4 regions of the Streptomyces sp. NPDC005017 genome follow, and region 3 is predicted to be linked to each of the others. Evidence: riboswitches for the same ligand, from Rfam matches in the RefSeq annotation. Region 3 holds a riboswitch; each other region holds the start of a gene.

Region 1 (7,590 bases), on a different contig from region 3:
GGCCGGAGCAGTCGAAGGCGTCGGGACCGGTGGCGCCCCAGACGTAGGGGCTGCCGAGCTTGCTGTAGGCGTAGGAGACGGCGACCGCGGCGCGTGAGGTGGGGGCGGCGGGCGCGGCGGCCGGGCCGGCTGCCCGCAGGGGGTCGCGGGCGGTCGCGGTGTCGCGCGAGGCGCGGTCCTGGTCCGCGCTGGTGGCGGCGAGGCGGTGGCGTTCTTCGGTGGTGAGCCGGGCGAGCAGCCGACGGGCCGTGGTCAGTTTGCCGGTGACGGTCGCGCGGTGCCGTTTCAGCTCCTCCTGGCGCGACTTCAGCGAGGCCAGCTGGACCTCGGCGGCGCCACGCAGCTGCTCGATCTCGCGGAGCTGGTCGCGGACGCGGTGCACGGCGGCGGACTGGCGGTCGCCGGCGCGTTCGGCGAAGGCCGCGTGGTCGAGGAAGGTGTCGGGGTCGTCGGACAGGGCGAGGCGCAGGGCGGGGTCGAGGCCGCCCTCGCGGTACTGTGCCGCGGCGATCGAACCCAGTGATTCGCGGGCCGAGTTGAGGCGGTCCTCCTTGCGGGCGGCCTCGTCGCGCAGTTCTTCGAGGCGCTGTTCGGCGGTGTCGGCCTTCTCCTTGGCGCCGTTGTACTTCTCGGTGGCCACCTCGGCCTCCTGGTACAGCTTGTCCACCCGGGCCTTGACCTGTTCCGGGGTCAGTTCCGGGGCGGCCTGCCCGACGCCCTCGAAAGCGGTCGCGCCGGCGGCTCCCGCGAGGGCGAGGGTGGCTGCCTTACGGACGGTGCTGCCGCCGACGAAGCGCTGTCTGGACTTGCGGTGCGCTGCCACGTGGACCTACGTCCTTTCCTGGGCCCGCCGGGTGTCCCCGCGGGCGCGGGGACGGTTCGGCCGCCAGGGGGGAGCGGCGTGCGGGTCGCCGGGTGACGTCCCGCGGGTCCGGCGGCGCCCGCACAGGGGGAGCCGGTGCCGCCGGACCCTCTCGGCGGTGGTGTCCGGCTGCCGCCCCTGGCCCGGGCGGCGGTGGGGAGCCGGTCACCTGGAGCTGGACGCTAGACCCGATAGTGACGACTTGGTAACGCAATGTCAGGAAGTGCCGTGAGTGGGTCGATAGGTGACCGTATATGACCGGGGTCTGGGACCAGGGCGGTCGGCTTCACGGAGTGCGATGACCGAACCGGCTGTTCCAGGGGCCGAAGGGCGGGCCGAGTGCTATGGAGCGCATATATGCAGGGCGGGCGGGGGCGGTGTGAGGGGGCCGCCGGGCCCTGATTAGGCTCCGGCCCCATGGACGTACTCATCCATCTCTTCGTGGGCCTGCACATCATCGGCATCGCCTCGCTCCTGGGCGGCTTCCTCACCCAGATGAAAGCGATGGGCCAGGGCACCGCGCGCTTCGTCCCGGCGATGCTGCACGGCGCCCTGACGATGCTGGTCACCGGTGTGATCCTGGTCGGCCTCAACCAGGCCGACGACCAGTCGGTGAACAACATCAAGGTCGGTGTGAAGCTGGCCCTGCTGATCGTGATCCTGGGCCTCGTCTATGTGCAGCGGGACGAGGAGACGGTGGACAAGCGCCTGTTCGGGCTGGTCGGCCTGCTGACCACGGTGAACGTCTTCATCGCCGTGCTCTGGACCTGACGCCCTCCGCCGAGTGCCGCGGGGCCCGCTCGCCCCGCAGCTCCGCTCGGGCCGCCGCGACGGCCAGGGCGGCCACCGCCAGCCAGGCGGCCACGGCGATCCACAGCAGCACCTGACCCGGGCCCTTCAGCCACGGGACGTCCAGGGCGGTGGACACGGACAGCGCCGCCGCCGCCGTCATGCCCATGGGGAAGACGGTGGACCAGCGCCGGACGTCGTAGCCCGGCCGCGGCCATCCGGCCTCGGCGGCGAGCAGGACGACGTAGCAGGCGACGTCGAGCAGGAGCAGGGTGAGGGTGACCGAGCGCAGGACGTCGTAGTCGTCCTGGTTCCACAGGTACAGCCGCGGGCTGTCGGCGGCGATCAGCTTCGATCCGGCCAGGGCGGAGATCGCGAGCGCGCCGCCCGCGATCCACTGGTCACCGGCGCCCCTGACCACCTGACGCGGATCGAAACGGGCCAGCGCGAAGCCGTAGACGACGAGGCCGAGCCAGAACAGCACCATGGCCGCGCGCGCCAGCCAGGCCACCTCCTCCGCCCCGGCCAGGGTCGCCCCGAGCACCGCGAGCCCCTGCGTGGCCACACAGCCGAGGAACACCGCCCCGGGCATCCGCTGCTTCCAGCGCCCGACCACGTCGACCATCAGCACCGGCCACAGCACCGTGGCGAGCGCCAGCAGCGCGTAGGCCAGGGACTGCCAGCCCAGCACCGAGAAACGCGTGCCCAGCACGGTCGTCGCGGCCACCGCCGTCAGGGCGGCCGGTGACCCCGCCTCCTCGAGCCACCGCCCCCGCTCCCGCAGCAGCCGTAGGACGAAGTCCGCCGCCAGGCCCAGCCACGCGAGGCAGGCGAGCACGAGCAGGATCCGCGACAGCACCTCGTGGCCGGACAGATGCAGACCGACCGACAGGATGCCGGTCGCCATCACGGCGGCCCCGGCCGCGGGCGGACGCTGCGCCCACCAGGCGCTCGGGGAAGTGGTGGTAGCGGGCATGCGCCCGATGCTAGGAACCAGCCCGTGCCGCGCACGCGGGCCACGCGCGGGCACGGCCGAAACCACGCCGTCGCCCGCCGAACAGCCCACAGCGCCGCCCGGTTCCCGGCGCCCCCTGATTTGAACGTGCGGGTTCGTCGTGGTTGATCGCGCAGTTCCCCGTACCCCTAAAAGCGGGGCCCCGGCCCTGAGACGCCTCAAGGGCACGCCCCTAAGGGGCGCGGGGAACTGCGCGACGACCCCGGCCGGGGTGCCCCGTGGCGCACCCATGGCCCCGTGGCACACCGATGACGCGCCCACGTGCGCACGTACGAGCCGCCGCGTACGGCCCTCACGCACCCACACGCGCTTACGAAGCCGCGTAACCGCCCTCACGCGCGCGTACCAGCCGCGTACGGCCCTCACGCGCGCGTGCCGCGTTCTCGCGTCAGCCCGGCCGCACCACGCTGTGGATCGAGCCCTCGCCGTCGTAGTAGATCGACTCCTCGCGGACGTAGGCGCCCGGCTTGGGGGCGTGGATCATCATGCCGTTGCCGATGTAGAGGCCGACGTGGCTGAGGTCGTCGTAGAAGAAGACGAGGTCACCGGGCCGGGCGTCGGTGAGGGAGACCGTGGTGCCCGCGTTGACCTGGTCCCACGTGGTGCGCGGGAGGGTGACGCCGGCGGCCTTCCACGCGGCCCCGGTGAGGCCGGAGCAGTCGTAGGAGTCGGGCCCCGTGGCGCCCCACACGTACGGCTTGCCGATCTGGGTGCGGGCGAAGGCGACCGCCTTGTCGCCCTTGGTGGAGGTCGAGGTGTCAGGCGCGGGCGTGGACGGCGTCTCGGTGGTGCCGGTGGAGGGCGACGGGGCCGGGTCCGGCCGCGCCGCCTCCCGGGCCGCGGCCTCCGCGGCGGCCGCCTCGCGCTCGCGCTGTTCCTCGGCCTGCTGCGCGGCGAGCTCGGCGGCCTTGCGGGCGGCCTCCTCGCGCTTCTGCTCCTCGATCCGCGCGAGCCGGGCCTTCTCCTCGGCGGTCAGCTGCGACAGCAGCTCGCGCGCGTCGGAGAGCTTCTTCTGGACGGTCGCCTTGGCCGTCCTCAGCTCGGTCTGGGAGTCGGTCAGCGTCGCGAGGCTCTCGGTGGCCTCGCGGCGCTTCTCCATGGTCTCGGACTGCTGGGTGACGTAGTCGTCGACCGCGTCCTTCTGACGGCCGGTCAGCCGGTCCATCAGCTGGTTCTGGTCGAAGTAGTCCTGCGGGCTGTCGGCGAGGAGGAAGGTCGCCGTGTCCGGCGCGGCGGAGCCGGTGCGGTACTGGGCCGCGGCGAAGGAACCGAGTTCCTCGCGCGCGTCGTTGAGCTTCTGGGTGCGCTTGGCGACGTCGTCCAGGAGGGTGTCGACCTGCTTGCGCTGCTTGGTGGTCCGCTCCTTGGCGGAGTTGTACTTCTCGGTCGCCGACTCCGCCTGGCGGTAGAGATCGTCGACCTTCTTCTCGACCTCCTCCAGGCTCGGCCGGTCGTCGTCCGAGGGGGTGGCGTTGGCCGTCTGGGACAGCAGGGCCACGGAGGTGAGGGCCGCCGTGGCCAGGGCGGGGGTCCGTATGCCTGCGACACGCGTCCCGGCGGGACGCGGCTTGCGGTGCGACGCCAAGAGAGGCGACTCCTTCCATCGGCCGCCTACCGAGTTAGCTGTCGGGTTCGGGCGGGTGGTTCGGAAGGGTTGCCCTACGGCTCGCTCCCGCGAGGAAGTGAGCCGATTCACCCCGGGATCTGTGGGTCCCCGGCTCCGGCGGGCGTTCGGGCGCACCGGACTCGGCGGAGGCGGTACGGCCCGGCGTCGTTCGCCGGTGGGGGTCGTACGGCCTGCCCGGAACCGTAGCCAACTCGTGTGGCACGTGTGAAGGTTGATGGGCGATATGCCCGATACATTTTTGTGACCTTGTCGTGCACGCGCTTGTTGTGCCGCAGGCTGTGCCGTCGGCGCTACGCAGGGTGGTGGCGGGGAGTTCTCCGGACGGCGGCCGGTTGTCGGTGGGGGCCCCTAGACTCGGAGAGCGATGAGCAGCCTCTTTGACGACAGCTTCCTGGCGGACCTCCAGGCCCCTCGCGGGCACGAGGAGGAGCACCCGCCGCCGCCCGAGGACGAGCATGCTCCGGAGCGCGTTCCGGAGGATCTGTTCGGCGGGAAGTTCGACGTGCCCCCGGACCGGGACCAGTACTACCGTGACGGCGCCCCGCGCCCGGTGATCGACGCGGCGGCCCTGCTGGACGGTCTCAACGACAACCAGCGAGCCGCGGTCGTCCACTCCGGCTCCCCGCTGCTCATCGTGGCCGGCGCCGGCTCCGGCAAGACCCGTGTGCTCACCCACCGCATCGCGCATCTGCTGGGCGAGCGCCATGTGCACCCGGGCCAGATCCTCGCGATCACCTTCACCAACAAGGCCGCGGGCGAGATGAAGGAGCGCGTCGAGCAGCTCGTCGGCCCGCGGGCGAACGCGATGTGGGTGATGACCTTCCACAGCGCGTGCGTGCGCATCCTGCGCCGCGAGTCCAAGAAGCTCGGCTTCACGTCGTCCTTCTCGATCTACGACGCCGCCGACTCCAAGCGCCTGATGGCCCTGGTCTGCCGCGACCTGGACCTCGACCCGAAGCGCTTCCCGCCGAAGTCCTTCAGCGCCAAGATCAGCAACCTGAAGAACGAGCTGATCGACGAGGAGGACTTCGCCGCCCAGGCGTCCGACGGCTTCGAGAAGACCCTCGCCCAGGCCTACGCGATGTACCAGTCGCGGCTGCGCGAGGCGAACGCCCTCGACTTCGACGACCTGATCATGACGACGGTCAATCTGCTGCGCGCCTTCCCGGACGTCGCCGAGCACTACCGCCGCCGCTTCCGCCACGTCCTGGTCGACGAGTACCAGGACACCAACCACGCCCAGTACGCCCTGGTGCGCGAGCTGGTGGGCACCGGTGAGCACCCGGTCGACGCACCGTCCAGCGAGTACGACGTGCCGCCCGCCGAGCTCTGCGTGGTGGGTGACGCCGACCAGTCGATCTACGCCTTCCGCGGCGCGACCATCCGCAACATCCTCCAGTTCGAGGAGGACTACCCGGACGCGACGACGATCCTGCTGGAGCAGAACTACCGCTCCACCCAGACCATCCTGACCGCGGCCAACGCGGTCATCGAGCGCAACGAGTCCCGTCGCCCCAAGAACCTCTGGACCAACGCGGGCGCGGGCGCGCAGATCACCGGCTACGTCGCCGACACCGAGCACGACGAGGCGCAGTTCGTCGCCGACGAGATAGACCGCCTCACGGACGCGGGCGACGCGAAGGCAGGCGACGTCGCCGTCTTCTACCGCACCAACGCCCAGTCCCGGGTCTTCGAAGAGGTCTTCATCCGCGTCGGCCTGCCCTACAAGGTCGTCGGCGGCGTCCGCTTCTACGAGCGCAAGGAGGTCCGGGACGTCCTGGCCTACCTGCGGGTGCTGGCCAACCCGGAGGACTCCGTCCCGCTGCGCCGCATCCTGAACGTGCCCAAGCGCGGCATCGGCGAGCGCGCCGAGGCGATGATCGACGCGCTCTCCCAGCGGGAGAAGATCAGCTTCCCGCAGGCGCTGAAGCGCGTCGACGAGGCGTACGGCATGGCCGCGCGGTCGACCAACGCGGTCAAGCGGTTCAACACGCTGATGGAGGAGCTGCGGACGATCGTGGAGTCCGGCGCGGGACCGGCCACGGTCCTGGAGGCCGTCCTCGAACGCACCGGATATCTGGCCGAGTTGCAGGCCTCCACCGACCCGCAGGACGAGACCCGTATCGAGAACCTCCAGGAACTCGCCGCCGTGGCGCTGGAGTTCGAGCAGGAGTCGGAGGAGGCCCCGGGCGGGCTGTCGGACTTCCTGGAGCGCGTCGCGCTGGTCGCCGACTCCGACCAGATCCCCGACGAGGACGAGGACGGCTCCGGCGTCATCACCCTGATGACCCTGCACACCGCGAAGGGCCTGGAGTTCCCGGTCGTCTTCCTCACCGGCATGGAGGACGGCGTCTTCCCGCACATGCGGGCCCTCGGTCAGACCAAGGAGCTGGAGGAGGAGCGCCGCCTCGCCTACGTCGGCATCACCCGCGCGCGTGAGCGGCTCTATCTCACGCGCTCGACGATGCGCAGCGCCTGGGGACAGCCTTCCTACAACCCGCCCTCCCGCTTCCTGGAGGAGATCCCGCCCACGCACCTGGAGTGGAAGCGCACGGGCGCGACCACGCCCGTCTCCTCCGGCCCGGCCTCCGGGATCGCCGCCTCGCTGTCCTCCTCGCGTTCGCGCTCCTCGGCGTCGGGCGCCTCGGGCTTCGCCACCCGTCGCACCGCGGAGCAGCCGGTCGTCGGGCTCGCGGTCGGCGACCGCGTCACCCACGACCAGTTCGGCCTCGGCACGGTGATGGCGGTCAAGGGCACCGGCTCCAACGCCGAGGCGACGATCGACTTCGGCGACGCCAAGCCGAAGCGGCTGCTGCTGCGGTACGCCCCGGTCGAGAAGCTGTAGGACCGCGAAAGCCCCGCCGGACGACGTCCGGCGGGGCTTTCGACGAGAGAGAGGCAGGGCTCACCAGGACGCGGGGGCCACCAGGGCGTGTTTCGAAAGTCCCGTCGTCCGCCCGAAGGGCGGGCCCCGCGGCGTCCGGTGGCGCGATCACAAGGCGCCGGAGCGCCCTGACAGCGGAGCTGTTCGGCCGTTTCGGCAACGCAGCTGGGGTCCCTCTCTTGGGAGGGCGGGCCAGGCGTCGCGGGGCAGGCGCGACTTTCGAAGGACGCCCTAGGGCTCGAGGCCGTGGCTGCGCAGCCAGGACAGCGGGTCGATCGACGAACCGCCGCCGGGACGCACCTCGAAGTGCAGATGCGGGCCGGTGGAGTTGCCCGAGTTGCCGGAGTAGGCGATCGTGTCGCCGGCCTTCACGGTCGCGCCGAAGGGCACCTGGTAGCTGGAGAGGTGGCAGT
Region 2 (7,590 bases), on a different contig from region 3:
GTGGCAGGACCGGCAGGAGAACAGCGGTTTTCAGCGACCGCGACAGCGATCGAAGGGACGTACATGCCCATGGGTCACACGGCCACAGACCAGGCAGGCTCCGGGGGCCTGACAGCGACCGAGCACCGACTGGCCAACGGCCTGCGCGTGGTGCTGTCCGAGGACCACCTGACCCCGGTCGCGGCGGTGTGCCTCTGGTACGACGTCGGTTCCCGCCACGAGGTCAAGGGACGAACCGGTCTGGCTCACCTCTTCGAGCACCTGATGTTCCAGGGCTCCGGACAGGTCAAGGGCAACGGCCACTTCGAGCTGGTGCAGGGCGCGGGCGGCTCGCTCAACGGCACCACCAGCTTCGAACGCACGAACTACTTCGAGACCATGCCCACCCACCAGCTGGAGCTCGCCCTCTGGCTGGAGGCCGACCGCATGGGCTCGCTGCTCGCGGCCCTGGACGACGAGTCCATGGAGAACCAGCGCGACGTCGTCAAGAACGAGCGCCGCCAGCGCTACGACAACGTGCCCTACGGCACCGCGTTCGAGAAGCTGACCGCCCTCGCCTACCCCGAGGGCCACCCGTACCACCACACCCCCATCGGCTCGATGGCCGACCTGGACGCGGCGACCCTGGAGGACGCGCGCGCGTTCTTCCGGACGTACTACGCGCCCAACAACGCGGTCCTGTCCGTGGTCGGCGACATCGACCCCGAGCAGACCCTCGCCTGGATCGAGAAGTACTTCGGCTCCATCGCGGCCCACGACGGCAAGCCGGCCCCGCGCGACGGCACCCTCCCCGACGTCATCGGCGAGCAGCTGCGCGAGGTCGTCGAGGAGGAGGTCCCCGCGCGGGCCCTGATGGCCGCCTACCGGCTGCCGCACGACGGCACGCGCGCGTGCGACGCCGTCGACCTCGCGCTCACCGTCCTCGGCGGCGGCGAGTCCTCGCGCCTGTACAACCGGCTGGTACGCCGTGACCGTACGGCCGTCGCGGCCGGCTTCGGCCTGCTGCGCCTGGCCGGGGCGCCCTCGCTGGGCTGGCTGGACGTCAAGACCTCCGGGGACGTCGAGGTGCCGGTCATCGAGGCCGCCATCGACGAGGAGCTCGCGCGGTTCGCCGCCGAGGGGCCGACCGCCGAGGAGATGGAGCGCGCCCAGGCGCAGTTGGAGCGCGAGTGGCTGGACCGGCTCGGCACGGTCGCGGGCCGGGCCGACGAACTGTGCCGTTTCGCCGTGCTGTTCGGCGACCCGCAGCTCGCCCTGACGGCGGTGAAGCGCGTGCTGGAGGTGTCGGCCGAGGAGGTCCGCGAGGTCGCCGCGGCCCGGCTGCGGCCCGACAACCGCGCGGTGCTCGTCTACGAGCCGCTGTCCCCGGAGTCCGCGCAGCACACCGAGGACGAGGACTTCCCCGAGGACCCGGAGGCCGAGGCCACCGTCGAGGCCGGTGCCGACACGAACGAGGAGACGGCCAAGTGACCGAGCTCGCCACCATGGACTTCCACCCCCAGCCGCAGCCCGGCGACGCCCGGCCCTGGGCGTTCCCGGCGCCCGCGCGCGGGACCCTCGACAACGGCCTGACCGTGCTGCGCTGCCACCGCCCCGGCCAGCAGGTCGTCGCCGTCGAGGTGCTCCTGGACGCGCCGCTCGACGCCGAGCCGGCCGCCCAGGAGGGCGTGGCCACGATCATGGCCCGGGCCTTCTCCGAGGGCACCGACAAGCACTCCGCCGAGGACTTCGCGGCCGAGCTGGAGCGCTGCGGCGCCACCCTCGACTCGCACGCCGACCACCCAGGCGTCCGTCTCAGCCTGGAGGTTCCCGTCTCCCGGCTGGCCAAGGCGCTCGGCCTGCTCGCCGACGCGCTGCGGGCCCCCGCCTTCGCCGACAGCGAGATCGAGCGGCTGGTGACCAACCGTCTCGACGAGATCCCGCACGAGCTGGCCAACCCGGCCCGGCGCGCGGCCAAGGAGCTCTCCAAGGAGCTGTTCCCGGCCGACTCGCGCATGTCCCGCCCGCGTCAGGGCTCCGAGGAGACGGTCACCGCGATCGACTCCGCGGCCGTGCGCGCCTTCTACGAGCGGCACGTGCGCCCCGGCACGGCCACGGCGGTCGTCGTGGGCGACCTGGAGGGCGTCGACCTGGACGCGCTTCTCGGCGACACCCTGGGCGCCTGGACGGGCTCCAAGGCCGCGCCCCGGCCGGTCCCCGCGGTGACCGCCGACGACACCGGCCGGGTCGTCATCGTGGACCGGCCCGGCGCCGTCCAGACGCAGCTGCTCATCGGCCGCGTCGGGTCCGACCGGCACGACCGCGTGTGGCCCGCGCAGATCCTCGGCACGTACTGCCTGGGCGGTACCCTCACCTCCCGCCTGGACCGCGTCCTGCGCGAGGAGAAGGGCTACACCTACGGCGTGCGGTCGTTCGGCCAGGTGCTGCGCTCCGCGCCCGACGGCTCGGGCGTGTCGATGCTCGCCATCAGCGGTTCCGTCGACACCCCGAACACCGGCCCCGCCCTGGCGGACCTGTGGACGGTACTGCGCACGCTCGCGGCGGAGGGCCTGACCGACGCCGAGCGGGACGTCGCGGTGCAGAACCTGGTCGGGGTGGCGCCGCTCAAGTACGAGACCGCCGCCGCGGTCGCGGGCACGCTGGCCGACCAGGTCGAGCAGCACCTGCCCGACGACTTCCAGGCGACGCTGTATCAGCAGCTCGCCGCCACCGGCACGGTGGAGGCCACGGCGGCCGTCGTGAACGCCTTCCCCGTGGACCGGCTGGTGACGGTCCTGGTCGGCGACGCGGCGGAGATCAAGGAGCCGGTGGAGGCCCTCGGCATCGGTGAAGTGACCGTCGTGGCGGCCGAGTAGGGACGTGAGGGCACGCGCGCGTGGCGAGGAGGCCGGCGTCACGCGCGTGAGGTCCTGCGGTGACGAGCGCGAAGGACCCGAACGCGGACAATCCACGTCACGCGCGCGCGGGGCCCTGGTGACCGGAGTGTCACCAGGGCCCGTTTTTGTCTGTATTGACAGGGGATTGCGGGAGAGAAGTCCCATCTGCCCTGTGGCATGCGCTACAAATCCTCTGATCGGTTTGAGGATTGGAAGACAGTCCCCTTAGCGTCATGCGGGCTGTTCGTCAGGCAGTGCGCCGCAGCCGCGGCACCGGACAGTCATCGCCGAGTCCCCCACGGCGCGAGCCAGGGGAGCCGGGGACCCACCGAAGTCCCTGGGGTGAATCGGACGCCCGCGCGCAGGCGAGGGGGTCCGTAGGAGACCTTCCTGCTCCGAACCCGTCAGCTAACCCGGTAGGCGAGAAGGAAGGAAAGGACCAGCCACTACATGGCGTTCACCCGCGCCACCGGGAAGCACCGCCGTCCCAGCCGGATGCAGCGCGGCACCGTCCGCGCGGCGGGCGTCGCGGCGCTCGCCACCACCGGCGCCATCGGCACCCTGGCCGCTCCGGCCCTCGCAGCCGAGCAGCCCGAGACCGAGCAGACCGGTCTGCTGCCGGTCATCACCCTCGGCGACTCGGTCGCCGACCAGATCGACGCCCAGGCCGACGCGCAGAAGCTGGCCGCCGAGAAGGCGCTCGCCGAGCAGCGTGCCGAGGCGGCCGCCAAGAAGCGCGCGGAGGAGCGTGCGGAGGCCGCCCGCGAGGCCGAGGAGCGCGCCGCCCGCGAGGCCGAGCGCAAGCGTCTGAACACCTTCGTGTCGCCGATCGCCGGCTCCTACGTCTCCACCGGCTACCGCACCGGCGGCGCCGTGTGGTCCTCCGGCAGCCACACCGGTGTCGACTTCCACGCCGCCAGCGGCACGGTCGTCCAGGCCGTCGGCATGGGCACCGTCGTCGAGGCGGGCTGGGGCGGCGCGTACGGCAACCAGGTGGTCGTACGGATGCACGACGGCACCTACACCCAGTACGGCCACCTGTCCTCCATCGCCGTCGCGGTGGGCCAGTCGGTCGTCCCGGGCCAGCAGCTGGGGCTGTCCGGCGCCACCGGCAACGTCACCGGCGCGCACCTGCACTTCGAGGCCCGCTCGGGCGAGGAGTACGGCTCGGACATCGACCCGGTCTCCTACCTGCGCTCGCACGGCGTGAACATCTGATCCCCGTGTCCGCGCCCACGTGGGCACCGCTCAGCGGGTGACCACGTACGCCGTACCGAAAGCCCCGGCCGTCACGGCCGGGGCTTTCGACGTTCCCGCCCCCTCGGAGGGGCGCCGCTCCTGTAGCCCAGGTGTTCGCCGCCCGTCGCCGAGCGTTCGATTCGGCCGTCCGGAGGCGGTCGTATGTCCAAAAAATATTCATGGATTCCGGCCGGCCTTCGGAAATTCGGCGTGATTGCAATAGAGTCGCTGAACACACGTCAATCGTCGACGTTTCACGGGGATTAATGCGGAGGTCGGTCATGCGTGTTCCGGCGCACTCGGTGTGCACGGCGATCCGGGACGACATCGTCGCGGGTGTCTACGAACGCGGCGGCCGGCTCACCGAGGAAGTGCTGGCGAAGCGCTACGGCGTCTCGCGCGTCCCCGTCCGGGAGGCCCTGCGCACGCTGGAGGCGGAGGGGTTCGTGGTGACCCGGCGGCACGCGGGCGCCTGTGTCGCCGAACCCACCGAGCAGGAGGCCGCGGACCTGCTGGAGATGCGCATGCTGCTGGAGCCGCTCGGCGCCTCCCGGGCCGCGCAGCGCCGCACCGAGGCCCATCTGAAGGTGCTGCGCGGTCTGGTGCGGCTGGGCCAGGAGCGGGCCAGACGGGGCAGCAGCGACGATCTGAGGTCCCTGGGGAGCTGGTTCCACGAGACGCTCGCCCAGGCCTCCGGAAGCCCCGCGCTGATCTCCGTGCTGACCCTGCTGCGACACAAGATCGCCTGGATGTACTCCGTGGAGCCGCCGGCCGGTCCCGTGGAGTCCTGGGCCGAGCACGGCGCGATCGTGGACGCGGTGGCGCGCGGCGACAGCGAGCGCGCGCGGGCGGTCACCGCCCTGCACGCCGAGCGGGCGAGCGCGGCGCACCGGCTGCGCATTCCCGGCGCGGTGGACCGCGCCGACCGCGTGAGGACTTCGCAACATCCCGTAAACATGTCGGGTCTGCGGCATTAACAAGCGCGCCGTATACAAAGAGGAGATATTCGCGGTGGAGGTGTATTTCCGCTGCCTTTTTCGCGTGCGCCGGTAATTCCGGCTGTGCGCTCCAAGGTATGCCCGGAGAGTTCTCTCGCCCGCCGCGGGAATTGCTGCCGGTGTCCCGGGAAACGGCAGAAGCCGCGTCACCCGGACGGGTGACGCGGCTTCTGTACGTGAGCTGCTCGGGCCGCTCAGACGGTCTCGGGGAGCTCCTCGAGACCCTCGGCGACCAGCTTGGCCAGACGGTCGAGGGCGACGTCCGCGCCCTCGGCCTCGGAGGCGAGCACGATCTCCTCGCCGCCCTGGGCGCCCAGGCCGAGGACGGCCAGCATGGAGGCCGCGTTGACGGGGTTGCCGTCGGCCTTGGCGATCGTCACCGGGACGCCTGAGGCAGTGGCGGCTCGGACGAAGATGGAGGCGGGGCGGGCGTGGAGACCCTCGGCCCAGCCGACGTTGACGCGGCGCTCAGCCATGTGATGCTGCCCTTCACTTTCCCAGGGTTGTCTAGACCAGTGTTCCACACCGTGGAGGGTGCCCGGAACGGTCCGCTGTGAGGGTGCCCGGAACGGTCCTCCGTCCCGCGCCGGAGCAGTCCTCCGTCCCGCACGGGAAGGGCCCTCCGTCCCGCGCCGGCCCGGCCGCCGGACCGCGGCCCGGCTTGTTTTCTCCACAGACTGCCCCGCGCCGTTGTCGTACGCGAGCCGTACGCTGGGCCCCATGCAGAGCGCGCCGGACCGGCAGGAGTACCCCGACCACTGGGAAGCCGACGTGGTGCTGCGCGACGGCGGCACCGCGCGCGTCCGCCCCATCACCGCGGACGACGCCGAACGCCTGGTCAGCTTCTACGAGCAGGTCTCCGACGAGTCGAAGTACTACCGCTTCTTCGCTCCCTACCCGCGCCTGTCCGCAAAGGACGTCCACCGTTTCACCCACCACGACTTCGTGGACCGGGTCGGCCTCGCGGCCACCGTCGGCGGCGAGTTCATCGCGACCGTGCGCTACGACCGCATCGGTGCCGACGGCCTGCCCGCCTCCGCCCCCGCCGACGAGGCCGAGGTGGCGTTCCTGGTGCAGGACGCCCACCAGGGGCGCGGTGTCGCCTCCGCCCTCCTGGAGCATGTCGCGGCCGTCGCGCGCGAGCGCGGGATCCGCCGGTTCGCCGCCGAGGTGCTGCCCGCCAACAACAAGATGATCAAGGTGTTCACCGACGCCGGGTACACCCAGAAGCGCAGCTTCGAGGACGGCGTCGTACGCCTGGAGTTCGACCTCGAACCCACCGACCGCTCGCTCGCCGTGCAGCGCGCGCGGGAGCAGCGTGCGGAGGCGCGGTCCGTGCGGCGGCTGCTCGCCCCCGGGTCCGTCGCCGTGGTCGGCGTCGGACGCGCGCCCGGCGGCGTGGGCCGCGGCATCCTCGACAACATCCGGCAGGCGGGCTTCACCGGGCAGTTGTACGCGGTCAACCGGGCCTTCCCGGAGGACCTCAAGGAGATCGACGGGGTGCCCGCCCACCGTTCGGTGCGGGACATCCCCGGGCCGGTGGACCTCGCGGTCGTCGCCGTACCCGCCCCACGCGTGCCCGACGTCGTCACCGAGTGCGGCGAGCACGGGGTGCAGGGGCTCGTGGTGATCTCCGCCGGATACGCCGAGAGCGGGCAGGACGGCCGCGCGCGCCAGCGCGAACTCGTCCGCCACGCGCGCGCGTACGGCATGCGGATCATCGGGCCCAACGCCTTCGGGATCATCAACACCTCGTCCGAGGTGAGCCTGAACGCCTCCCTCGCGCCCGAACCGCCCCGGCCCGGCCGCATCGGCCTGTTCACCCAGTCCGGCGCCATAGGCGTCGCGCTGCTGTCCCGGCTGCACCGGCGTGGTGGCGGCGTCACCGGTGTCACCGGCGTGTCCACCTTCGTCTCCGCGGGCAACCGCGCGGACGTCTCCGGCAACGACGTCGTGCAGTACTGGTACGACGACCCGGACACCGACGTCGCCCTGATGTACCTGGAGTCCATCGGCAACCCCCGCAAGTTCACCCGCCTCGCCCGGCGGACGGCGGCGATGAAGCCGCTGGTCGTCGTGCAGGGCGCCCGGCACGGAGGCGCCGCGCCGCAGGGCCACGCGGTACGGGCGACGCGGCTGCCGCACGACACGGTGTCCGCGCTGCTGCGGCAGGCCGGGGTGATCCGCGTCGACACGATCACCGAGCTGGTCGACGCGGGACTGCTGCTCGCGCGCCAGCCCCTGCCCGGCGGCCCCCGGGTGGCGATCCTCGGCAACTCCGAGTCCCTCGGGCTGCTGACGTACGACGCCTGCCTGTCCCAGGACCTGCGGCCGCTGCCGCCGCTGGACCTGACGACGGGGGCCTCCGCGGAGGACTTCCGGCGAGCGCTGTCCCGGGCGCTGGCCGACGAGACGTGTGACGCGGTCGTCGTGACGGCCATCCCGGCGATCGGGGAGGGCTCGCCCGACGACGCGGA
Region 3 (7,590 bases):
ACGACGGCCACGTGCTCGGCGCCGTCGGCCAGACCGTGGAAGGTGACGAGTTCGGCGTCCACGCGGTAGCCGTCGGGGAAGCTCAGCGGGACGCGGACGCGGGCGCGCTGGGTGGCGGCGGGGGTGTCGGGCATCTGGGTCTCCGTCCGGCGGCGGCGAGGACCTGCTCGGTGGGACGGTCCAGCCGTGTGTTTCAGATTTGAAGCACAGGTTCTGGCGGGGACGCTACCCCTGCTTGAAAGTTGAAGCAACCAGGGTGTGGCGCGCCTCACGCGTCCGGTGTGCCTCGCGACTTCCGCACGCCTCGCCGGCCGGGCGCGTCCGGGGGCCACTCCGCGCCCCTTACCGCTCGCCCCGCGCCCCCTACTGCTCCTCCCGCGCCCCGCACGACCGCCGCAGCCACGGCACCTCCTCGGTGGGCGCCTGCTCGAGGCCGCCCTTGATCCGGGTGCAGATCTCCTCCAGATGGCGTACCTGGTCGGTCGTGAGCAGGTCGAAGAGATGGGTGCGGACGGTCTCCACGTGGCCGGGTGCCGTGCGCTCCAGGACGGCCATGCCCTCCCCCGTCAGGACGGCGATGCTGCCGCGCCGGTCGGACGGGCAGCCCTCCCGTACGACCAGGCCGTCCTTCTCCAGGCGGGTGACGGCGTACGTCAGCCGACTGCGGGTGATCTTCAGGGCCTCGGCCAGGTCGGTCATGCGCAGCCGGCGGTCCGGGGCCTCGGAGAGAGTCGCCAGGATGGAGTAGTACAGATGTGGCATGCCGGCGTCCTGCTGGAGCTGCCGGTCCAGCGCGTCCTCCAGGAGGTGCGTCGCGGCGACGTACGCGCGCCAGGCGCGCTGCTCGTCGGGGGTGAGCCAGCGGGTCGTCATGCCGCCAGTGTAAGTTTGCTTCAAACTTGAACCAAGTTGTCTGCCGAGAGAGACCGCGCCGATGCCGTTCCCGTACGTCCTGCTCTCCGCCGCCGTCTCCCTCGACGGTTACCTCGACGACACCGGCCCGGACCGACTGCTGCTCTCCTCGCCGGCCGACTTCGACCGCGTCGACGAGGTACGCGCCTCCTGCGACGCGATCCTGATCGGCGCAGGCACCCTGCGCGCCGACAACCCCCGGCTGCTGGTCAACTCCGCCGAACGGCGGGCCGCGCGCCTCGCCGCCGGACAGCCTGAGTTCCCCCTCAAGGTCTGCGTCAGCGCCACCGGCGACCTCGACCCCGACGCCCGCTTCTGGCACACCGGCGGCGAGAAGGTCCTGTACACGACCGGCGAGGGCGCCGAGCGTGCCACCCGGGCCGGCGTCCCCGCCGACATCGTCGGGCTCGGCGACCGGCTCGACTGGCGGGACGTACTGGAGCATCTGCACGACGTACGGGAGGTGCGGCGGCTCATGGTCGAGGGCGGCGGCACCGTGCACACCCAGATGCTCCAGCAGCAGCTCGCCGACGAGCTCCAGCTCGTCCTCGCGCCCCTGTTCGTCGGCGACCCCGGGGCGCCCCGGCTGTTCGGGCCCGGCGGGTACCAGGACGGGCGGCTGCGGCTGGCGGAGAGCCGGCGGATCGAGGACGTGGTCCTGATGCGCTACGAGCCCACGCAGCCCGGCGGCGCGGGCCTCGCCGTTCCCGCCGACCGGCACTGGCTGGCCCTGGCCTGCGAGCTGGCGGCGCTGTGCCCGCCCTCGGAGACCGCGTTCAGCGTCGGTGCCGTCGTGGTCGCCGCCGACGGCACCGAGCTGGCCCGCGGCCACTCCCGCGAGGGTGGCGACCCCGTCGCGCACGCCGAGGAGGCCGCGCTCGCCAAGATCGACCCGGCCGACCCGCGGCTGCCCGGCGCCACCGTCTACTCCAGCCTGGAGCCCTGCGCCCACCGCGCCTCCCGCCCGGCTCCCTGCGCCCGGCTCATCCTCGACGCGGGTGTACGCCGGGTCGTCACCGCCTGGCGCGAGCCCGACACCTTCGTCACCGCCGCCGACGGCAGCGGACTGCTCGCGGCCCACGGCGTCGACGTCGTCGTGCTCCCCGCGTACGAGGAGTCGGCCAAGGCGCCCAATCTGCATCTGCCGGGCTGAAGTCCTGAAGGGCCGTGGCCCTGCGGCGGCAGGGCCACGGCCCGCTCCTCCGAAGGGCGGAAAGGCCGCTCGGCGGGGGCGGGGGAAACCGCTGTGCGTCCGGTCCCGCGGATGGCGTACACTGGTTTCATCGACGCGGGGTGGAGCAGCTCGGTAGCTCGCTGGGCTCATAACCCAGAGGTCGCAGGTTCAAATCCTGTCCCCGCTACTGAAGACTCAGGGCCGGTGTCCATGCGAATGGGCACCGGCCCTGAGTCGTCTCCCTTCGGTCCCTTCGCTTCCCACTCCTCTTCTCCCCCGGTCGGACCGCCCCCGCTCGCCGCCCACGCCCGGGGCCGTGACCCTGGACGGACGCGGCCGAGCGGCGGCCCGCGACCAAGGCTGCGGGAGACAGGGTGGCGCCGGGTGAGGAGAGGGGCGCCGGTGCGCGCGGCCGGCGCGTCGGCCCGCCGCCCGCCGAACGACGGCGGGCCTCCTGGACCCGGACCTTCGTCCGCGCCCTGCCCGCCCTGCTGATCGGCGTCGGGGCCGTCTACGACCTGCTCACCCCCTCCGTGCACACGGCCGCCCCCTTCTTCACCGCCGCACCCCTGGTCGCCGCCCCGCTCTACTCCCGGCGCGGCACGCTGCTCACCGGTCTGGTCGCGCTCGTGGTCGTGGTGGTGGTGCACGTCTTCCTCGGTATCGCGCTGGAGGCCGAGTCGGTCACCGAGGAGATCACCGTGGGGACGGTGGCCTTCCTGGCCGTCGTCATCAACAACCTGGTGCGCCGCAGCAGCGAGCGGCTCGCCTCGGTGCGGGAGATCGCCGAGGCCGCCCAGCGTGCGGTGCTGCCCCAACCCCCCGGACGGATCGGCGGCTTCGAGATCGCCGCCCGCTACGAGGCCGCACAGCGGGGCGCCTTCATCGGCGGCGACCTGTACGCCGTGCAGGACACCCCGCACGGCGTACGGCTCGTGGTCGGGGACGTCCGCGGCAAGGGCATGGGCGCGGTGTCCGCGGTCGCCGTCGTCATCGGGGCGTTCCGGGAGGCGGCCGAGCAGGAGGCCGCACTGGAGACGATCGCCCAGCGCCTGGAGCGGGCCCTGGAGCGCGATGTGGGGCGGCGGCTCGGGCCGGAGGCCGAGGAGGGGTTCACGACCGCCGTGCTCGCCGAACTCCCGCACGGCGACGGGATCGTACGCCTGCTCCACCGCGGGCACCCGCCCCCGTTCGTGCTGCACGCCGACGGCACCCTGCACACCCTGGAGCCACGCGTCGCGGCGCTGCCGCTGGGCCTGGGAGACCTGGAGCCCCTCCCGGTACAGGCCGAGGAACGGCCCTTCCCCGCCGGGGCCACGCTCCTCCTCCACACCGACGGGCTGTCCGAGGCGCGCGACGCCGACGGGGTGTTCTACGACCCCGGGGCCCGGCTCGCCGGCCGGGTCTTCCGCGGGCCTGAGCAACTGCTCCAGACCCTCGTGGGGGAGGTGCGTCGGCACACCGGGGGCGCGCTCGGTGACGACATGGCGCTGCTCGCCGTACGGCGGCCGGGAGCGGCGGCGCGGGAGCGGGCCTGAGAGGGGCCGATGTCACCCCAGGTGATCGGACGACTGCCCTCCGCATAACATCTGAGTCACCGTCAGAAACTGGGGCGGTACCGAGTCGCGGTCAAGTCGCCCGTTTTTGGCCGTTCATGGTCCGAAAGTCCTGGCCGGAAACTGTAATGATCAAGCTGAACGGCTTGGAATTAGGCACCCGGTTCTATTAACGTCCGATAACGCAGCGCGGTCGTCCCAGCCGTCACAAGAGGCGGCTCCGTGCGCACGCGCCGAATCCCGCAAGGGAACCGGGGAACCACCAACTTGGGGTGAATCGGGCGTAATCCGCCGCGAAATCGGCAGATATACGCGCGTAGGAGACCTTCCTGCTCCGAACCCGTCAGCTAACCCGGTAGGCGAGAAGGAAGGAAAGGAGCACGCCCACGTGGCGTCCAACCCGCCTGTCCCGCAAGCCCCGTTCGTGCCGGGCCAGCGCACCGCCGACACCGAGACCTTCGTCTACGGCGGTCCCCGCACCGACGACGGCCCGTGGGAGGAGTGGAACCCCACCGCGGACTCCGTCCGTCCCGTGCGCGGCAAGCACCGGGTCTCCAAGCAGCGCGGCGGCGGTCTCGCCCGCAGCTCCACCGTCCTCGGCGTCGGCGTCATAGCCGCCGTGGGTGCCGGCGGTATGGCCAGCGCCCAGTCCGGCAAGCCGCCGGTCGCCATCTCCATGCCCGACCTGCCCTCCGTCAGCTCCTTCCTGCCGGGTGAGGAGCCCGTCGAGGAGACGCCGCAGGCCGCGTCCCCGCTCAGCTCCATCGGCACCACCACGGCCGACACCACCGAGGGCACCACCGACGCCGGTGAGGCCCTGCGCGCCCGCATCATGGCGCAGGCCGAGCAGCAGCAGGACCAGGCCGAGGCCAGGGCCGTCGAGGCCGCGCAGGCCGCCGCTGAGAAGCAGGCCGCCGAAGCCGCCGCCAAGGCCGAGAAGGAGGCGGAGGCCAAGGCCGCCGCCGAGAAGGCCGCCGCGGAGGAGGAGGCCCGCAAGAAGGCCGAGGCCGAGCGCCTCGCCGAGCTGGCCCGCCAGTACACGCTGCCGACCTCCTCGTACACGCTCACCTCCGTCTTCGGACAGGCCGGCTCCATGTGGTCCTCCGGCTACCACACGGGTCTGGACTTCGCCGCTCCCACCGGTACCCCGCTGAAGGCGGTCCACACCGGAACGGTCACCGAGGCCGGCTGGAGCGGTTCCTACGGCTACCGCACCGTCCTCACCCTCGAGGACGGCACCGAGGTCTGGTACGCCCACCAGTCCTCGATCAACGTCAGCGTCGGCCAGCAGGTCAACACCGGTGACGTGATCGGACGCGTGGGTGCCACCGGCAACGTCACCGGTCCGCACCTGCACCTCGAGGTGCACACCGGCGGCGGCGACGTGGACCCGATGGCCTGGCTCCAGAGCAAGGGCCTCAACCCCTGACGACCCGGGAGGTCCCCGGCCGTGCGCCCCGGCGCGCACACCGCTCGAGGACTTCCCCGATCCCCGGCGGTCCTGACGGCAACCCCCCGACGTCAGGGCTGCCGGTTCCTCATGTGCGGTACGGGTTGTGGACGGGACGGCCGCCGGGAAGTCCCTGGACGCCGTACCCGTGGTGTCCGTAGGACCCGTAGGGCCCGTAGTACTGCGGCGCGGGAGCAGTCGTCCTCACCGCGTACCGGAGTGCCGGGCGGGCCGCCTCGCGCCGGGCCCAGAGCTCGTGCAGCAGCTCGCGCTCCCGTACGACGAAGTCCGCGCCGGCGCGGCCCCTGCGCCCCCGGTGCCGCAGGAACGCCAGCGAGGTCGCGTACGCCTCGTACTGCGCCACCTGCCGTCTGCCCGGTGAGCCGAGGTGGTGCCGGGCGTACTGACGGGCCGTCCGGCGGGCCCGCATCGAGCCGAGCGCGTACGGCTCCCCGGGCGTCAGCCAGCCCGCCGCCACATAAGCGGGCAGTTCCTCGCGCACCGTGCGCAGTTCGCGCTGCCGGGTCCAGATCACCAGCCAGGTCAGCAGGCCGAACGCGGGGACCATGAACGCCCCGTACACCGCGAAGAAGCCGTACGGGCCGAAGGTCGCCGAGCCGTTCCACAGCGCGTGCACGCCCATCGCCGTCAGCAGGCCCGCCAGCGGCAGCAGCACGCGGCGCAGACGCTGGCGTTCGCCGGACAGCGCGGCGACGCCGAAGCCGATGCCGGTCAGCACGGTGAAGAGCGGATGCGCGAACGGGGACATGATCACGCGGACGAAGAAGGTCGCGGCCGTCACCGAGGCGATGCCCGAGTCGCCGGCGAGCTGGTCGGTGCCGAAGGCGTTGCCCAGATAGAGGATGTTCTCGGTGAACGCGAACCCGGTCGCGGTGACACCGGCGACGACGACCCCGTCGACGATCCCGGTGAAGTCGCCTCTGCGGAACAGGAAGACCAGCAACAGCGCGGCGGCCTTCGCGGACTCCTCGACGACCGGCGCCACCAGCGTGGCGCCGAGGGTGTCCGCGCTGGTCGGGTCGGCCGTCGCGGTGGCTATCCATCTCGTGGCGAAGCTGTTGGCGACGATGGCTATCAGCGCCGCCGCGCAGGCCCCCCAGGCGAAGCAGAAGACCAGGTTCCGCCAGGGGCCCGGCGCCACCCGGTCCAGCCAGCGGAACGCGGCTATGAGCAGCGGCACGGGCAGCACCGCGAGGCCCAGGCCCACCAGGAAGCCGTCCGTACCGGTCTGTTCGCGCACCAGGGCCAGGATCACGAGGCCGGAGAGCGCGAGAAGGACCGTCAGCGCCGCGTAGCGCACCCAGACGCGCTGCCACCAGTGCGGGTGCCGCCGCGAGCCGCGGCCGAGCGGGTCCTGTGCGGGGGGTGTCGGGTACGGGGGAAAGATGGCCACGACATCGACCCTAACGAGACAGGGGCGCGCCCCGCAGTTGCGTAAGGGGCTCAGGCGCCGGGAGGTTCGTGGGGGGTGGGGGCTCCGTAAGCGGTGGACTGATCGGTCTCCGCGGTCTCTGTGGCCCCGACAGGCTTCACGCGGCGGAACAGCAGATCGTTCACGACGTGGCCCTTGTCCAGCCCCTGGCCCTCGAAACGGGTCAGCGGCCGGTGGGCGGGGCGTGGTGCGAAGCCGCCGTCGTCCTGGGTGTTCTCGAAGTCGGGGTGGGCCGTCAGGACTTCCAGCATCTGCTCGGCGTAGGGCTCCCAGTCCGTGGCGCAGTGCACCAGGGCCCCCGGTCTGAGGCGGGTGGCCGCGAGGGTGAGGAACTCCGGCTGGATGAGGCGGCGCTTGTGGTGCCGCTTCTTCGGCCAGGGGTCGGGGAAGTACACGCGCAGCCCGTCGAGGGAGTCGGGGAGGAGCATCTCGCGGAGCAGGATGATCGCGTCGCCGTTGCCGACACGGACGTTGGACAGGCTGGTGCGGTCGGCGAGGCCGAGGAGATTGCCCTGGCCCGGCGTGTGGACGTCCACGGCCAGGATGTTGGTGTGCGGGTCGGCGGCGGCCATCTGCGCCGTGGCCTCGCCCATGCCGAAGCCGATCTCCAGGACGACGGGGCGGTCGTTGCCGAACAGCTCGCCGAGGTCGGGGATCTTGTGGCCGTCGATGTCCAGGCCCCACCTGGACCACAGGCGCTGGAGCGCGTCGGCCTGACCGGCGGTGACACGGCTGCGGCGCGGCTGGAAGCTCCGGATCCGCCGCTCGAAGTGCGACCCGGCGGGGTCGGCCTTCGGGCCGTCGGGGAAACGGGGCTCTCCCTTGGCGCGGGGAAGCGGGGCTGCGGGGGTGTGGGGCGACTCAGACACAGTGGGGTCGAGTCTACGGCGGCGGGATGCGCGGGGCGTCCGCGCGGCGGGCCGGGGGCGGTGCGCGGCCCGGCGGGGACGCGCACCGGGCGCCGGAGCCCCTGTGGGCACGTCCTTCTGCCGCCCGGCGGCACCGCGTCCCGGAGCCCCCGTGGGCACGCCCTTCGGCCGGTCGG
Region 4 (7,590 bases), on a different contig from region 3:
TCTCGACCGTCAGTGGAAGGCCGCGCTCGCCGAGGTGATCGCCGAGGGCGTCGCGGCGGGCGAGTTCCGCTGCCCCGACCCCGCCGCCAGCGCGCTGCGGCTGACCGCCCTCCTCGACGGTCTCGCGGTCCAGCTGACGTCCTACCCGGGCGCGATGTCGCGGACCCGGGCGACGGACTGGGCGGAGGAGGCACTCGCGCGGGAACTCGGCCTGGAGCGCGAGACGTTGACGGCGTAGGACGTCGCCGGGCCACGGCGGCCGGAACCCTCGTCCCGGCCCGACGCCCGCGGGGCCCGCCCGGGGATCACTCCAGTTCGTAGACCGCCGTGACCGTGGAGGTCGCGCGGATCTCGCCCGGGGCGATCGGGACGCCCACCGTGGTGCCGTCGGGCGCGTCGGCCGCCGGCGGGAAGGGACGCGGGGTGCTGGTGGTGTCCTCGGTCAGGGAGACCAGCCGTCCCAGGCTCCGGCCCCCGAGGCGGGCGTACTGCTCGGCCTTGGTGTGCGCGTCCTCGTACGCCGCCTGCCGGGCGCGCGCCCGCAGCGGGCCGGGGTCGGCCACGTCGAAGGCGACGGAGTGGATACGGCCCGCGGTGCCGGTGGCGTCGGTGACGGCCTGGAGGACGGCGCCCGTACGGTCCACGTCGCGCACCTTCAGGGTGAAGGACTGCGAGGCCTGGTAGCCCTTCAGCTGCGAGGTTCCCTCCTGGTACTCGTAGACCGGGGTGAGGGACACGCTCTCGGTGCGGATGTCGCCCTCGGTGATGCCCTGCCCCCTGGCGGCCCGAAGCAGCGCGGTGGCCGCCTCGCTCTGCGCGTCCAGGGCCGCACGGGGCGTCTCGGCGACGGACTCGACACCGGCCCCGACGACCGCGAGGTCGGGTTCGGTGGTGGCGCTGCCCTCACCGGTGACGGTGACGGTCGAGGCGTGCGGGGCGGCGGCCGCGGGGGCTGGCGTCGGCTCCGGGAGCGCGGTGGCCGCGGGAGCGGCGGCGGCCGGCAGGCCGAGGGCGAGCAGGATGACCGCGAGGGCGGCGGTCGTGCGGGCCGGTGCTGTGGGGGGGCATACGGGCCGGTCCTTTCGGGTGCGCTGGGATGTCGCGGTCATCCCAGCACCACGCCCGCCCCGACACCGCGCACCACTCCCGCACGGTCACCTCTCTGGCCGCCTCAGCCCTCGAGGCGCGCGGGCGGCACCACGCAAACCCCCCACCCCAAAGGGGCGCGGGGAACTACGCAAACCCCCGACCACCCCGCACCCCGACACCGACCGAACCACCCACCCACCCCAGGGACGCGGGGAACCGCGCAAACCCGCCAACCACCCCGCGGCCCGAGACCAACCGAACGACCCACCCACCTCAGGGACGCGGGGAACCGCGCAAAAACCCACAGCCAACCCGCACCCCACCCCCACGCAGGCCGAGCCCCACGTCCCCGGAACACCCCCACCCGGCAGGCGCCAACCCGTCGGCCGTCAGGCCACCTTCCCGATCCGATGCCGGATATCGTCCGCGCTCAACGCACCCTTGGCGATGACATGATCCCCGGACGACTCCCCCCGCAGACGGCGCCCGATCCAGGGGACGAGGTACTCACGGGCCCACTGGACATCGTCCCGGCGGACCTCGAGCGTGCCGCGGGGCGGCAGCGCCGGCCAGGGCTGCTCGGGGTCGGCGGGGACCTCGACCCCGAGGGCCTGCCCGGCGCGCAGGGCCACACGGGTGTGCCCCTCGGGCGAGAGATGCAGCCGGTCGTCGTCCCAGGCCCGGCGGTCCTGGACGGACTTGAGGGACCACAGGTCGAGCACCGGGCAGCCGTACCGGTCGGCGACGGCCCGCACATGCCCGTTGTACGTGGCGATCTTGCCGCGCAGATGCTTGAGCAGCGGCACGCCACGGGTGTCGAACCCGGTCGTCACCAGCACCGTGCCGACCGCGCCGGTCAGCGCGGCGATCGCCCGCTCGAACCGCTCGGCGACGTCGTCGGGGTCGGTTCCGGGCCGGAGGATGTCGTTGCCGCCCGCGCAGAAGGAGACCAGGTCGGGGGCGAGCTCAACGGCCCGCGGCAACTGGTCCTCCACGATCTGGTCGAGCAGCTTCCCGCGCACGGCCAGGTTGGTGTAGGCGAAATCGCCCTCGGGCCGCCGGTCGGCGAGAAGCACCGCGAACCGGTCCGCCCACCCCACGAACGCCCCGTCGGGGCCGGGGTCGCCGACGCCCTCGGTGAAGCTGTCCCCCACCGCCACGTACGACCCGATCACTGATCTGCTGTCGTTCTTCGAATCGTCTGCCACGTCGGCCCATGATTCCCCCTCGAATGTGACCTACGCGACCGTAGGCAGGGGTTGACGGGCGGTGACATAAGCCACTGGTCAAGTCTTGGCATCCGCGGAATAACTCCGGGCACGGCGAAGGCCGGACCCGGGGATCGGGGTCCGGCCTTCGGCGGGGGTGGAGCGGGGGCGTCAGCCGATGGAGACACCGTGCGAGCGCAGGTACGCGATCGGGTCCACGTCCGAGCCGTAGTTCGGGGTGGTGCGGATCTCGAAGTGCAGGTGCGGGCCGGTGGAGTTGCCGGTGGAGCCGGAGAGGCCGACCTGCTGCCCGCCGGTCACGGACTGACCGGCCGAGACGGAGAGGGAGGACAGGTGGGCGTACTGGGCGTAGTGGCCGTCGGCGAGCTGGATGACGACCTGGTTGCCGTACGCGCCGGCCCAGCCCGCGGAGACGACGGTGCCCGCGCCCACGGCCTTCAGCGGGGTACCGGTCGGGACGACGAAGTCGGCGCCCGTGTGGTAACCGCTGGCCCACATGCCGCCCGCCACGCGGTATGCCGTGCCGACGCCGGCGCCGGAGACCGGGGCGCTGAAGCCGTTGGCCGTGGTGGTGGCCGCCTGGGCGGCGGTGGACGCGCCGGAGGGGGACTGCTGCGCGGAGGACTTCGGGGCAGCGGAGGACTTCGAGGCAGCGGAGGACTTCGGGGCCGCAGAGGACTTGGACGCCCCGGCGGACTTCGAGGAGGACTGGCGCGGCGCGGCCGGGGCCTCGGACCGGGTCTCGGCCGCCTTCTTGCCGAGCGTGAGCTTCAGGCCCGGGTGGATCAGCGACGGGTCGCCGCCGACGGCCTCGCGGTTGTCCTGGTAGAGCTTCTGCCAGCCACCGCTGACCTTCTGCTCCGCGGCGATCTTCGACAGGTAGTCGCCGGACTTCACGGCGTAGGTGCGGGGGACCGAGTTCACGGCGGCGGCCTTGGTGGCCACCGCGGACTTCTGGACCGTGACGGCCGACTGGGCGGCCGGGTGGGAAACGGTCTGTCCGGTGGCGGCGTTGGCGCCGCCGGCCCCGAGCAGCGGGAGGGCGAGAGCCGCGCCGCCGGTTCCGGCGACGGCGAGAGTACGGGTCAGGCGCAGGGCCTTGGGACGACGGTGCTTACCCTTCGCGGGCATGGCGAGTTCCTCTCCGGCGCCTGCGAGGTGAGCTGTCGGGTGCGGACTGGAGATGTCCGGCCGCGCCGAGGCGCGGCTTTACCCCAAGCCTGAATCCGGAGACCGGAACAGGCTGATGTACCTGTGGGTCCCCCGCTCCTGCCGTACACGGGTGGGTCGGTGCGGGCTCCGGTCGGCGGCAGGATTAGGCGTCCGTCCGGATCGGTGGCGAACGTAAGCGAGCAAGGCTCAAACGGACAAGCAAGAGGTTCCGCCCGAAGCGTGAGTTCTTGATCCCTTCGGGAGTTTCCCGGTCACACTCCGTGCAATACGACCTTGTCGGGTTTCTCAAATGCCCTGGAAAACCTCTTTGATTACGTGAGCATGACGAACGACTCACGGTCACCGATATGACGCTCCCCACATGACGCGTCTCCAGGTTCCTTTACTCCAGAGCGAGTTGGAATGAAGGCGCCAATTCGGACAGAAAGCCCAGAAGTGGCGCAGCAGGAGAACTGCCGCATCGAGACGCGCCGCCGATACCGGCACCAAAAGGGCATCGTGGTGGATTAGCCCGTTTCAAGCCATTCGCGCCCCGCAGTGAGACGCCTGCGGTGAGACGCCCTGCACCGAGCCACCCCGCGCCCGGACCCGTCCCGGGGCGGCCGGGCGGCCGGGCGCGCCGGAGCGGCACACCACCCCACCGAGACCCCCGGGCGCCAACTCGTTGCCTCAGGAAGCCATGTCGTATCGTCGACAGCACGCCCGTCGACGAGCCGCGCCGAAGGGTCCGACCGGGAGGGAGCCCCCGTGACGCAGCAGGTCCCGTCCACCGAGCCCGAGCTGGCCGGCGTGCGTAATTTCCGTGACGTGGGCGGACTGCCGACCGTCGACGGACGCCGGGTGCGCCACGGCGTGCTCTACCGCAGCGGCCACCTCGCGCACGCGACCGCGGAGGACGCCGTCTTCCTCTCCTCCCTCGGCCTGCACACGATCTTCGACTTCCGCAACGCCGCCGACCAGCAGCTGGAGGGCCCGGACGTCGGCCTGCCGGGTGTGCGCAACGTCAACCTGCCACTGAGCGACCCGGCCGACGGCGCCGAGTTCTGGAAGATGGTCCGCGACGGGGACCTGGACCAGCTGCGCTCGATCCTCGCGGACGGCAAGGCGGCCGGCCGGATGATCGCCTCCTACCGCATGATCATCCGTGAGCGCACCGCGGAGCACTCGCGCGTGCTGCACGCCCTCGCCGAGGACAGCGTCCCCGCGCTGATGCACTGCGCGGCGGGCAAGGACCGCGCGGGCCTGTCCGTGGCCGTGACCCTGCTGGCGGTAGGGGTCGAGCGCGACGCCATCCTCACCGACTACCTGGAGTCCAACGCCAAGCACCGCCGCTACAAGGTGCGCCGCAACGGCGACGCCGTCTCCGCGTACTCGCCGGAGATCATGGACCTGTTGAGCCCCCTGTTCGACGCGCGCGCCGAGTACCTCACGGCGGCGATGGAGACCATCGAGGAGACCTGGGGCGGAGTCGACGCCTATCTGGAGCGGGGCCTCGGCATCACGCCCGAGACCCGCGAGCGGCTGCGGGAGCGGCTCGTCGACTGACACTGAGCCGGGCCCGGAGACGGACCCGGAGCCCGGCCCGGAGACGGACCCGGAGCCCGGCCCGGGGACGGACCCCGCGACCCGCTCCTACTTCGCGCCCACCGCGAACAGCAGATACAGGAACCCGGCGAAGACATGGCCGGCCGCGATGTAGATGAACAGCCGCACCCAGAGGGTGCGGGGGAACTTCTGCTCGATGTCGCTCATGGCGTGTCTCCTGTCATGGGTCCCAGGCACAGCGCGGCCGTGGGGCTCTGAAGCAGCGTGTGGACGAAGAGGAGGTCGGCCCCACCCGCGTCCTCGGCGGCGATACGGTGCGGGGTCAGCGAGTCGAAGTGCGCGCTGTCCCCGGGGCCGAGCAGATGCGCGGTGTCGCCGAGGCGCAGCCGCAGCCGGCCCTGGAGGACGTGCAGCCACTCCTCGCCGGGGTGGACGCGCACGATGTCGCCCTGGGAGCCGTGCGGCACATGCACCCGCAGCGCCTGCATGCCGCGTCCGGACGACCCGGCCTGCCAGTAGGTCCAGCCGCCCGCCCGGGTCGGTTCCATGTCCGCGGCGCGCACGACAGCGTCCTGGTCGGCGACCGTCTCACCGAGCAGCTCGGAGACGGTCGTACCGTAGACCCGGGCGAGGGCGAGCAGCATCGGCAGCGACGGCTGGCGCTGCCCGGTCTCCAGGCGGGACAGGTGCGCGGGCGAGAGCCCGGCGGATCGCGCCGCGGCCTCCAGAGTGAGGGAGGCACGGCGGCGCAGGGCGCGCAGCTGGGGCGCGACGGCGGGCAGCTCGGCCGCCGCCTCCTCCGGGACGGGCCCGGTCTCGGGAGAGCTCATGCGCTCCATTCAGCCGTATTCTTGCCTCTGCGGCAAATCTCTTGCCTCAGAGGCAAAGCGACCCTCGACGGCGCCCGGTCGCACGTCGAGAACACACGTGGCACCCGGCGCCGCGACTCAGCGGTTGGCCACCGCCTGCTTCACCAGGGTCTTCCCGAAGTCCCACATCAACCCGCCACCCGTGTGCGCGTCGTCCATCACCTCGGTGAACGCCCCGACGAACCGGTCCACCTCCCGTTCCCCGACGATCAGCGGCGGGATCAGCTTGATCACTTCCAGGTGGTCGCCGGAGACCTGGGTGAGGATGCGGTGCCGCTGGAGCAACGGGACGACCACCATCTGCGCGAACAGGCCCTTGCGGGCGGCCTGGAGCATGGTCCAGCGGCTGCGCAGTTTCAGGGACTTGGGCCGGCCGAACTCGATGCCGATCATCAGTCCCCGGCCGCGCACGTCGGCGAGCAGCTCGTACTTGTCGACGAGGGCCGCGAGCCGTGACCTCAGCAGGTCGCCGGTGACCCGCGCACCCGCGACGATCTGCTCGTTCTCCATGACGGACAGCACGGCGAGGCCCGCCGCCATGGCCTGGGCGTTGGAGCCGAAGCTCGCCGAGTGGACGAGGACGCGGTCCATGGACGAGTAGACCTTCTTGAAGATCCAGTCCCTGCCGAGGGTCGCACCGACGGGCACGTACCCGCCGGACAGCGCCTTGGCCACGCACACCAGGTCCGGCTCCACCCCGTCCTCGTGCTGGTAGGCGTAGAAGTCGCCGGTCCGGCCGAGACCGGTCTGCACCTCGTCGGCGATGAGCAGCGCCTTGTGCCGGTGCAGCAGTTCCTGAGCGGCGCGCAGATAGCCGGGCGGGGCCTCGTGCACGCCCTTGCCCTGGATCGGCTCGACGATGAGAGCCGCGACGTCCCCCTTCCTCAACTCCCTTGCCAGCGCGTCCAGATCGCCGAGCGGTACGGCGGTGTCGGGCAGCAGCGGGGCGAAGCCGTCCCGGAAGCCGTCCTCGCCGTTGACGGAGAGGGAGCCGGTGGTCAGGCCGTGGAAGGCGTGGTCGCAGTAGAGGACGCGCGGTCTGCCGGTGGCGCGGCGGGCGAACTTCAGCGCGGTCTCCACGGCCTCGGTGCCGCTGTTGCCGAAGAACACCCGGTCCAGGTGCGGGCTGTGGGTGAGCAGCTGCTCGGCGAGCAGGCCGGGCAGCGGCTGGCAGTCGAAGCGGGTGAGGTCGGCGAGGTCCGCGTCGAGGACGTCGTGCAGCGCCTTGCGGACGACGGGGTGGTGGCGGCCGAGGCCCATCACCCCGAACCCGGCGAGCATGTCCAGGTAGTCGTCTCCGTCGGCGTCCCAGAAGTAGGCGCCCTCGGCCCGCTCGTAGACCTTGTCGAAGCCGATGGTGTGCAGCATGCGCGGGAGCTGGTGGTTGAGGTACCTGGTGTGCAGTTCGTAGCGTTCGGCGCCGCGCTCGGCGAGGAGCCGGGCGAGATCGAACTGCCCGGTTCCCGCGGCGGGTTCGGCATCGGTCATTCCGTCTCCCCGACTGTGCGGCCGAGGCCCGCGGGGCCGTCCTCGCCGGCCTTTCGTACGGCGAGACTTCCGCTGATCGCCCCGGCGACCTCGACCGGGGTCAGCCCGATGTCGGCCAGCACCTCGGCGCGCTTGGCGTGGGCGAGGAACTGCTCGGGGATGCCGAACCGCCGTACCGGCACGTCCACGCCCGCGTC

The links. A riboswitch is a leader RNA that binds a small molecule or an ion and turns the genes downstream of it on or off. The one in region 3 is predicted to bind cyclic di-AMP.
Region 1: another riboswitch for cyclic di-AMP. It lies ahead of ACFYR0_RS00250 (NlpC/P60 family protein); the one in region 3 lies ahead of ACFYR0_RS09265 (M23 family metallopeptidase).
Region 2: another riboswitch for cyclic di-AMP. It lies ahead of ACFYR0_RS15165 (M23 family metallopeptidase); the one in region 3 lies ahead of ACFYR0_RS09265 (M23 family metallopeptidase).
Region 4: another riboswitch for cyclic di-AMP. It lies ahead of ACFYR0_RS07255 (peptidoglycan DD-metalloendopeptidase family protein); the one in region 3 lies ahead of ACFYR0_RS09265 (M23 family metallopeptidase).

What each region holds. Positions count from the first base shown of each region.
Region 1 covers NZ_JBIALD010000001.1:65,213-72,802, forward strand. The annotation lists gene ACFYR0_RS00235 (NlpC/P60 family protein) at 1-823, opposite strand, end outside; gene ACFYR0_RS00240 (hypothetical protein) at 1,280-1,633, shown strand; gene ACFYR0_RS00245 (tellurite resistance/C4-dicarboxylate transporter family protein) at 1,611-2,627, opposite strand; gene ACFYR0_RS00250 (NlpC/P60 family protein) at 3,055-4,251, opposite strand; cyclic di-AMP (ydaO/yuaA leader) riboswitch at 4,259-4,428, opposite strand; gene pcrA (DNA helicase PcrA) at 4,658-7,138, shown strand; gene ACFYR0_RS00260 (M23 family metallopeptidase) at 7,409-7,590, opposite strand, start outside.
Region 2 covers NZ_JBIALD010000008.1:220,816-228,405, reverse strand. The annotation lists gene ACFYR0_RS15175 (M16 family metallopeptidase) at 64-1,470, shown strand; gene ACFYR0_RS15170 (M16 family metallopeptidase) at 1,467-2,855, shown strand; cyclic di-AMP (ydaO/yuaA leader) riboswitch at 3,152-3,313, shown strand; gene ACFYR0_RS15165 (M23 family metallopeptidase) at 3,327-4,094, shown strand; gene ACFYR0_RS15160 (GntR family transcriptional regulator) at 4,397-5,092, shown strand; gene ACFYR0_RS15155 (HPr family phosphocarrier protein) at 5,308-5,589, opposite strand; gene ACFYR0_RS15150 (GNAT family N-acetyltransferase) at 5,834-7,590, shown strand, end outside.
Region 3 covers NZ_JBIALD010000005.1:6,343-13,932, reverse strand. The annotation lists gene ribA (GTP cyclohydrolase II) at 1-134, opposite strand, end outside; gene ACFYR0_RS09285 (MarR family winged helix-turn-helix transcriptional regulator) at 364-873, opposite strand; gene ACFYR0_RS09280 (dihydrofolate reductase family protein) at 935-2,065, shown strand; tRNA gene ACFYR0_RS09275 (tRNA-Met) at 2,200-2,273, shown strand; gene ACFYR0_RS09270 (PP2C family protein-serine/threonine phosphatase) at 2,461-3,624, shown strand; cyclic di-AMP (ydaO/yuaA leader) riboswitch at 3,864-4,019, shown strand; gene ACFYR0_RS09265 (M23 family metallopeptidase) at 4,031-5,071, shown strand; gene ACFYR0_RS09260 (PrsW family intramembrane metalloprotease) at 5,181-6,506, opposite strand; gene trmB (tRNA (guanosine(46)-N7)-methyltransferase TrmB) at 6,557-7,414, opposite strand.
Region 4 covers NZ_JBIALD010000004.1:2,519-10,108, reverse strand. The annotation lists gene ACFYR0_RS07270 (TetR/AcrR family transcriptional regulator) at 1-238, shown strand, start outside; gene ACFYR0_RS07265 (SIMPL domain-containing protein) at 306-1,109, opposite strand; gene ACFYR0_RS07260 (SGNH/GDSL hydrolase family protein) at 1,479-2,264, opposite strand; gene ACFYR0_RS07255 (peptidoglycan DD-metalloendopeptidase family protein) at 2,469-3,449, opposite strand; cyclic di-AMP (ydaO/yuaA leader) riboswitch at 3,454-3,621, opposite strand; gene ACFYR0_RS07250 (tyrosine-protein phosphatase) at 4,239-5,036, shown strand; gene ACFYR0_RS07245 (DUF6126 family protein) at 5,124-5,243, opposite strand; gene ACFYR0_RS07240 (helix-turn-helix domain-containing protein) at 5,240-5,866, opposite strand; gene ACFYR0_RS07235 (aspartate aminotransferase family protein) at 5,984-7,393, opposite strand; gene dxs (1-deoxy-D-xylulose-5-phosphate synthase) at 7,390-7,590, opposite strand, start outside.